DNA from 3 places in the Streptomyces sp. NBC_01257 genome. Region 1 is predicted to be linked to each of the others. Evidence: riboswitches for the same ligand, from Rfam matches in the RefSeq annotation. Region 1 holds a riboswitch; each other region holds the start of a gene.
The links. Region 1 has a riboswitch for cobalamin ahead of metE (5-methyltetrahydropteroyltriglutamate--homocysteine S-methyltransferase). Riboswitches for the same ligand answer to the same signal wherever they lie in the genome.
Positions count from the first base shown of each region.

Region 1 (2,243 bases):
AGCCGTGCACGCGAAGGCACCCGCCACCGCGCCCAGGCGGGCGGAGCCGAGGGCGTCCCGGCCGTCGAGCCGCCCGTACAGGAAGCCGGTGACGAACGCGTCACCAGCGCCGTTGCTGTCCACGACCGGCGCCGGCGGCACGGTCGCCGGGACGTGGTGCGGGTCCCCGCCGCCGTCCCGGGTGAGGACGTAGGAGCCCTCCGCGCCGGCCGTGGCGACCACCGTCGAGGCACGGCCCTCGCGCAGGATCTCCCGCATCAGGGCGGGGGCGCGGTCGCCGGTCGTCGCCGCGCTGAAGAAGACCAGATCGGACCGGAGCGCGAACTCCCTCTGGTGGTCGGCCAGTCCGTCCCAGTCGTGCAGATCCGTCGAGACGGGGAGGCCGAGGGCCTCGATGTCGTCGTAGAGGAAGCGCGTGAAGTTTGTAATGGACAGATGCACATGGCGGGCGCGCCGCAGCCGGGGAAGGTAGAAGTCCCGCGGCATCCGCAGATCCGCCGGATCGCGGGCGTCGTAGAAGGACATCCGCCGCCCCGTCGCGTCCACCAGGTTCACCGCACGGCGGGTGCCCGCAGCCGAGATCAGCGGGTGGAACTCCACATCGCCCTCGGCCAGCCGCTCGCGCACCCGCGTGCCGGTCCAGTCGTCGCCGATGCAGTCGAGCAGCGCGACGTCCAGCCCCAGCGCGCGGGCACCGAGCGCCACGTTGCCGCCGGTCTGACCGGGCCACTCCTCGATCGGACCGACCATGACGGCGTCGGCGAGCGGAACCGGGAGGGAGTCGACGCGGACGATCGTGTCCACCCCGCTGCCGCCGACCACCAGGACGTCGTATTCGGATTGTTGTCGGGCCACTGTGCCGCCTCTCTGTACCCGCCGTGATCAAGTATGGCCGAACGCCCGTACACCCGTCCGTCCCGGCCGAGGGTCCGCCATGTGAACAGTGCCGTGGAGTGCGCGGACGTCCTCTAGGGTGGGCGGTGCAGCTGGTTCGCCCTGTCCGCCAGGCAGGCGCGTCGCAAGAGGGAACCCGGTGGGAATCCGGGACTGCCCCGCAGCGGTGAGCGGGAACGACCGCCGTCATACGCACTGGATCCGAAGGGTCTGGGAAGCGACGGCCAGTAGGTGTCTGCCTCGGCAGACGTGCCCGCGAGTCCGAAGACCTGCCCGCTGCCCGCGTCCGAACCCCCGGAAGCGGAGATCTCGGTGACCTCGTGGGCGGGTCGGCGGCAGACAGCGGGCGGACGGCACCGAAACGGTGCGGTGAACCGCCCGGTCCGTCACACCTTCGCGCCCTCGTCCCGGTCCGGGATCCGCAGGAGACACGCTCGCGAAGGAGAGCTACGTGACATCCGAACCCACCACGGCGACGGCAGCGGCCACCGTGTACGGCTACCCCCGCCAGGGCCCCGACCGTGAACTGAAGAAGGCGGTCGAGGGCTACTGGAAGGGCCGCGTCACCGCCGACGCCCTGCGGGAGCAGGCCGCCGCACTGCGCCGGGCGAACTGGCGGGAACTCGCGGCCGCCGGCCTCGGTGAACTCCCCACCGGCGACTTCTCGCTCTACGACCACGTCCTGGACACCAGCGTGATGGTCGGCGCCGTCCCGGAGCGCCACCGGGCCGCCGTCGCCGCCGATCCGCTGGACGGGTACTTCGCGATGGCCCGCGGCAGCCGGGACGCAGCCCCGCTGGAGATGACCAAGTGGTTCGACACCAACTACCACTACCTGGTGCCCGAACTGGGCCCCGACACCGTGTTCACCGCCGACTCCGCCCGGCAGGTCGCCGAGTTCCGTGAGGCCGCGGACCTCGGTCTGACGGCACGTCCGGTCCTCGTCGGCCCGGTCACCTACCTGCTGCTGGCCAAGGCGGCCCCCGGCACCCCCGCGGACTTCGACCCGCTGTCCCTGCTGGACCGGCTGCTGCCCGTGTACGCCGAGGTGCTCGCCGACCTCCGGGCGGCAGGCGCCGGCTGGGTGCAGCTCGACGAGCCCGCCCTCGTACAGGACCGCACCCCCGCGGAACTGGACGCCGTCGCCCGCGCCTACCGGCTGCTCGGCGGGGCGGACGACCGCCCGAAGCTCCTGGTCGCCTCCTACTTCGGGCGGCTCGGCGAGGCCCTGCCCGTCCTGGCCCGCACCCCGGTCGAGGGACTCGCCCTCGACTTCACCGAATCCGGCGCCGCCAACCTGGCCGACCTCGCCGCCGCGGGCGGGCTGCCCGGCAAGCGGCTGGTCGCCG
Region 1 is NZ_CP108472.1:8,711,528-8,713,770, forward strand. Features, by position in the region: gene OG408_RS37880 (carbohydrate kinase family protein) at 1-825, opposite strand, end outside; cobalamin riboswitch at 970-1,185, shown strand; gene metE (5-methyltetrahydropteroyltriglutamate--homocysteine S-methyltransferase) at 1,346-2,243, shown strand, end outside.

Region 2 (2,243 bases), 5.8 Mb from region 1:
CGGCGCCGACGGCGAGGCCGATCCCGACGAACCACCAGACACCGCCGATCCCGTCCCCGTCGCCGCTGTCCTTCTTCTCCTCCTCCTTGGTCTCGGACGCCGTCGGCTTCTTGACCGCGGCGGGCTCGGGCCCGGTCGCGTTCAGCTGGGCGACGAGGTCGGCGCCGCCGAAGTCGTGGACGTCGGTGCCGGTGGCGTGGGCGGCCATGACGAGCTGCGCGTACGCGGCGGGGCCGTTCTCCTTCGCCCAGGCAGCGGAGTTCTTCTCCAGCCACTTCACGGAGGCGGCGGCCTTGTCCTTGTGGCCGGAGGCGGACAGCGCGACGACCGCGTCGGCGGTGTTGCCGAAGTCGGGCTGCGGGGCGCTGTCCTCGGCGCCGGGCATCGGCGGGGAGTCGAGGTGACCGGACTCGGCGAGGGCGCCGGCGAGGTAGTAGGCACCGTTCTGGGCGGCCTGCTCGGGCTTGGCCACGGCGCCCTTGGTGCAGGTGGGGTCCTTGACGGCGGCGTTGTTCCCGACGACGAGCCCCTTGCCGAGCGAGCCGAGGACCGCGGCCGCGGTGGCGTCACCGTTGGCGACGAGCTTGCCTGCCTTGTCGGGCTGGTAGGCGAACGCGCCGCCGTCCTTGCCGCCGCAGGGGATGGCGAAGGTGAGCAGGGCGTCGTACGGCGTCTTGCCGCCGTCCGTCGTCACATCGCCGAGCTTCTCCCCGGCCCGGGCGAGGGCGCCGATCACGATCGAGGTGGAGTTCGCGTCGCTCGGGCCGCCGGCGGTGTAACCCCAGCCGCCGTCCTTGTTCTGTACGGACTTCAGCCAGGACACCCCGTTGTGCACGAGGTCCTCGTGCCCGCGGACCTCGTGCAGCGCCTGTACGGCGGCCGCGGTCGCATTGGTGTCGATCATGGTCTTGTCGTCGCAGGCCACGGACGGGTCCGGACGGTACGCGGGGAACGCCCCGCTGTCGCACTGCTGCCCGATCAGCCAGTCGACGGCCTTGGCGGCGGGCGTGACGCCCACGGCGCGCTGCGAGGCGAAGGCCAGCGACTGCCGCCAGACCCCGTCGTACGTCGGGTCCTTCGTGCCGTACAGCCCCGAGGGCAGGGCCACGGACGGCGAGGGGGAGGGGGACGGCGCGGCGACTGCGGCCGGGGCTGCGGCCGCACAGAGCACGGTGGCGGTGGCGGCGAGCGCGGCTGCGCTGCGGCGTACGGTCATGGCGGGCGGGGCCTCTCCTGGGGGAACCGGGCACAGGCACACACAGGCACCCAGCTCCGGCTCCGCATACCTCGACGGTGCCGGCCGCCGGGGGTTCCCGACGGCACGAGCCGGTCACAACTCGGACAGGGCATTCCGACTTCCGCGTGGACGCGGTCACGGCTGCGAGCCAGCGCCGGATTCGCACCGGCTTCCCCCTGAACGGGCATGATGACGACCTGCCCACTCTACCGGGAGGCCGCTGAGGCCCCCGGCCCGGGCGCCGGAGGCGGGGGCGGCGCGGCGACGGAGGCTGCCCGCCCGGAACGCCCGGAATAGTCCATGGCCCTTTCGAACAGTGATCGTTAAACTGCAACCGGCTTATGAATCAGGCGGGTTGAGGGGCGGCGGACGGGCATGACGACAGGTACCGGGGGATTCCCCCCGCCCCCTTCCCGCCCGCCGGGCACCCCGCCGCCCCATCCCCCCGTGCCACCGGCGCCACCGCGCACGGATCCGCCCAGGTGGGCGTGGTGGGTCGGCGGTATCGCGATCCCCATGATCGGCATCGTGGCGACGGTGATCTTCAGCAACAACCCCGACCCCGCCCCCGCAGCGTCCCCGGCCCCCGCCTCCAGCAGCCCGCGGTCCGAGCCCTCGGCCCCGTCCAGCCCGGACCACGCCTCGGCGGAGACCGAATCACCCACCGCGACCCCGAAGCCTTCGGTATCCCCGAGCCCGGGCGACACGGCCCCCGCGGACACCGACCTCACGGCACCGGCCGGGTACGGGGACGCGGTCAAGACGATGTGGGGCCTGGCCCCCGCCCCCTGCAACCAGGACGAACAGCAGCTGGTGGACCTCGACGACGGCATGAGCCGGGTGGAAGCCCTCGTCAAGGGCGACCTGATCGGCGTGGCCAAGGACCCCGGCGGGGCAGAACTCCTCTACTGGCCCGACTCCTGCAACGACAGCAACAACTACCGGCTGCGCGCACTGCCCAACACCCGCGTGGGCCTCCTGCGGGACGGACTCCCGAAGTCCTTCG
Region 2 is NZ_CP108472.1:2,869,410-2,871,652, reverse strand. Features, by position in the region: gene OG408_RS12160 (prenyltransferase/squalene oxidase repeat-containing protein) at 1-1,216, opposite strand, end outside; cobalamin riboswitch at 1,327-1,462, opposite strand; gene OG408_RS12155 (hypothetical protein) at 1,754-2,243, shown strand, end outside.
Region 2: linked by a shared signal. The riboswitch ahead of OG408_RS12160 (prenyltransferase/squalene oxidase repeat-containing protein) and the one ahead of metE (5-methyltetrahydropteroyltriglutamate--homocysteine S-methyltransferase) in region 1 are both predicted to bind cobalamin.

Region 3 (2,243 bases), 7.9 Mb from region 1:
CAACGTGGCCATCCACTCCAGGGCCGCCGCCGGAATGCTCTTCGACGCGGAACAGGACACCGGAGACGAGCCGCCGGCCGGTCCCCTGAGCGGAGACCTCGACGACCTCCGCTTCCTCGGCCGGCTGCTGTACAAGGTGGAGCGCATCTGGTTCGCCCGGGCGGCCGCGCGCCTCGCCGCGGTACCGGACGACGACCCGCTGACGCGGTGGAACGCGGCCGCCGGAGCAGCGCTGCGAGGGGTCGAGGCCCACGCGTACCGGCAGGCGGCCGACGCGTACGGGACGGCGCTCGCGGAGCTGCCCGCCGGTGAGGCCCACAGGACGCTGGGCGACCTGGCCCGGCTGTTCGCGCTCCGCTGGATCGCCCGCAACAGCGGGGACCTGCTCGCGGCCGGCCACCTGACCGCCGGTCAGGCCGACGGACTGACCGACGCCACCGAGGAGCTCATCGCCGCCGTGAGCGGCCGGCTGCCGGAGCTCGCCGACTCCTTCGCGCTGCCCCCGGAGCTCCTCGCCGACTGGCCCATCGCAGGAGCGCGCTACACCGAGGCCTACGACGACCCGGGCGCCTCCTGGCACCGCGATCCGGCCCGGGAATCCGCCGGGGACGCCCGATGACGGGCGGCCCGCCGCGCGCGGCGCACGGCCGGCTGCCCCGGGCGGCGGAGGCGGTCCAGGGGCTGGGCGTCGGTGTCGTCCTGCTGGCGTTCTGGGGCACCGCGGCCGTGCTGTCCCGAGGGCGCGAACGGCTGCGCACCCAGGGTGGCGAATCGGTTCGCCGCAAGGCGTAGCCGGGCCGGCCGGTGGCATGCGGGCAGGCCCCGCACCACCGGCCGCACCGCCGCTGAGCTGCACGGAGGCTCGTGGTAGCGTGCCGGAGCCAGTCGAACTCCACGTAGGGGTCAGGGAATCCGGTGCGAATCCGGAACTGACGCGCAGCGGTGAGGGGGACGGGCGGGGCCACGGCCACTGGGAGACCCACGGGTTCCCCGGGAAGGCGCCCCGTCCGCATGAACCCGAGTCCGAAGACCTGCTGGCACCCGCGGTCCGGGACCGGATCGCGGCACTCCGTACACCGGGCCCCGCGCATGGGCCCAGAGACGCCGAGGTACTCCGTGCCGCCCATAGCCGGCCACGCCCGCTCCGCCGCCCTGCTCACCGCCGCACTCCTGCTGCTGACGGCCTGCGGCGGCGGCGGGGACAGCTCCGCCGCCAAGTCCGGGGGAGCCGACGGCTATCCGGTGACCCTGAAGAACTGCGGGCGCACCGTCACCGTGCCCGCCGCCCCCCGGCGTGCCGTCCCGGTCGACCAGGGGTCGACCGAGATCCTGCTCTCGCTCGGGCTCGCCGACCGGCTCGCGGCCACGGCCACCTGGACCGACCCGGTGATGAAGGGCCTGGAGAAGGCCAACGCCGAGGTGCCCAGGATCGCCGACAACCGCCCCTCGTCCGAGAAGGTCCTCGACCAGGAGCCCGACTTCGTCAGCGCCTCCTTCGAGTCGACGCTCGCCAAGGGCGGTGTCGCCCCCCGTGAGCAGTTCGAGAAGCTCGGCGTCCCCACCTACGTCTCGCCCGCCGACTGCACCGCCAAGGACAACAGCAAGGACGGCGACGGGGTCCGCACCGGCGCCCTGACCATGGACAGCGTCTACACCGAAGTACGCGACCTGGCCAAGGTGTTCGGCGTCCCGGAACGCGGCGAGAAGCTCGTCGCCGACCTGCGCACCCGGGTGCGCGGGGCGACGAGCGGCATCGACGCCTCCGGCACGTCCCTCCTGTACTGGTTCGCCAACTCCGAGGCCCCGTACCTGGCCGGCTGCTGCGGTGCGCCCGGCATCATCACCCGGGAGCTCGGCGCGAAGAACGTCTTCGACGACACCCACGAGGAATGGCCGCAGATCAACTGGGAGACCGTCGCCGACCGCAACCCGGACGTGCTGGTCATCGGCGACCTGACCCGCAAGTCGCAGACCGCCGAGAGCGCCGCGAAGAAGATCGCCTTCCTGGAGTCCAACCCCGCCACGAAGAACATGGACGCCGTCCGGCACAAGCGCTACGTGCTGCTCAGCGGCCAGGCCATGAACCCGTCCATCCGGACGGTCGAGGGCCTGGAGCGCGTCGCCGCCGCGCTGCGCACCTTCGGGCTCGCGGGGTGACGGACACCGGGCAGGCCGTGGCGCCGCCCGGGGACGCGGCTGTGCGCGCCCGCCCCGGCCGGCGTGGCGGCAGCGGCATCCGGGCC
Region 3 is NZ_CP108472.1:841,697-843,939, reverse strand. Features, by position in the region: gene OG408_RS03785 (acyl-CoA dehydrogenase family protein) at 1-619, shown strand, start outside; gene OG408_RS03780 (hypothetical protein) at 616-792, shown strand; cobalamin riboswitch at 866-1,053, shown strand; gene OG408_RS03775 (ABC transporter substrate-binding protein) at 1,090-2,157, shown strand; gene OG408_RS03770 (FecCD family ABC transporter permease) at 2,154-2,243, shown strand, end outside.
Region 3: linked by a shared signal. The riboswitch ahead of OG408_RS03775 (ABC transporter substrate-binding protein) and the one ahead of metE (5-methyltetrahydropteroyltriglutamate--homocysteine S-methyltransferase) in region 1 are both predicted to bind cobalamin.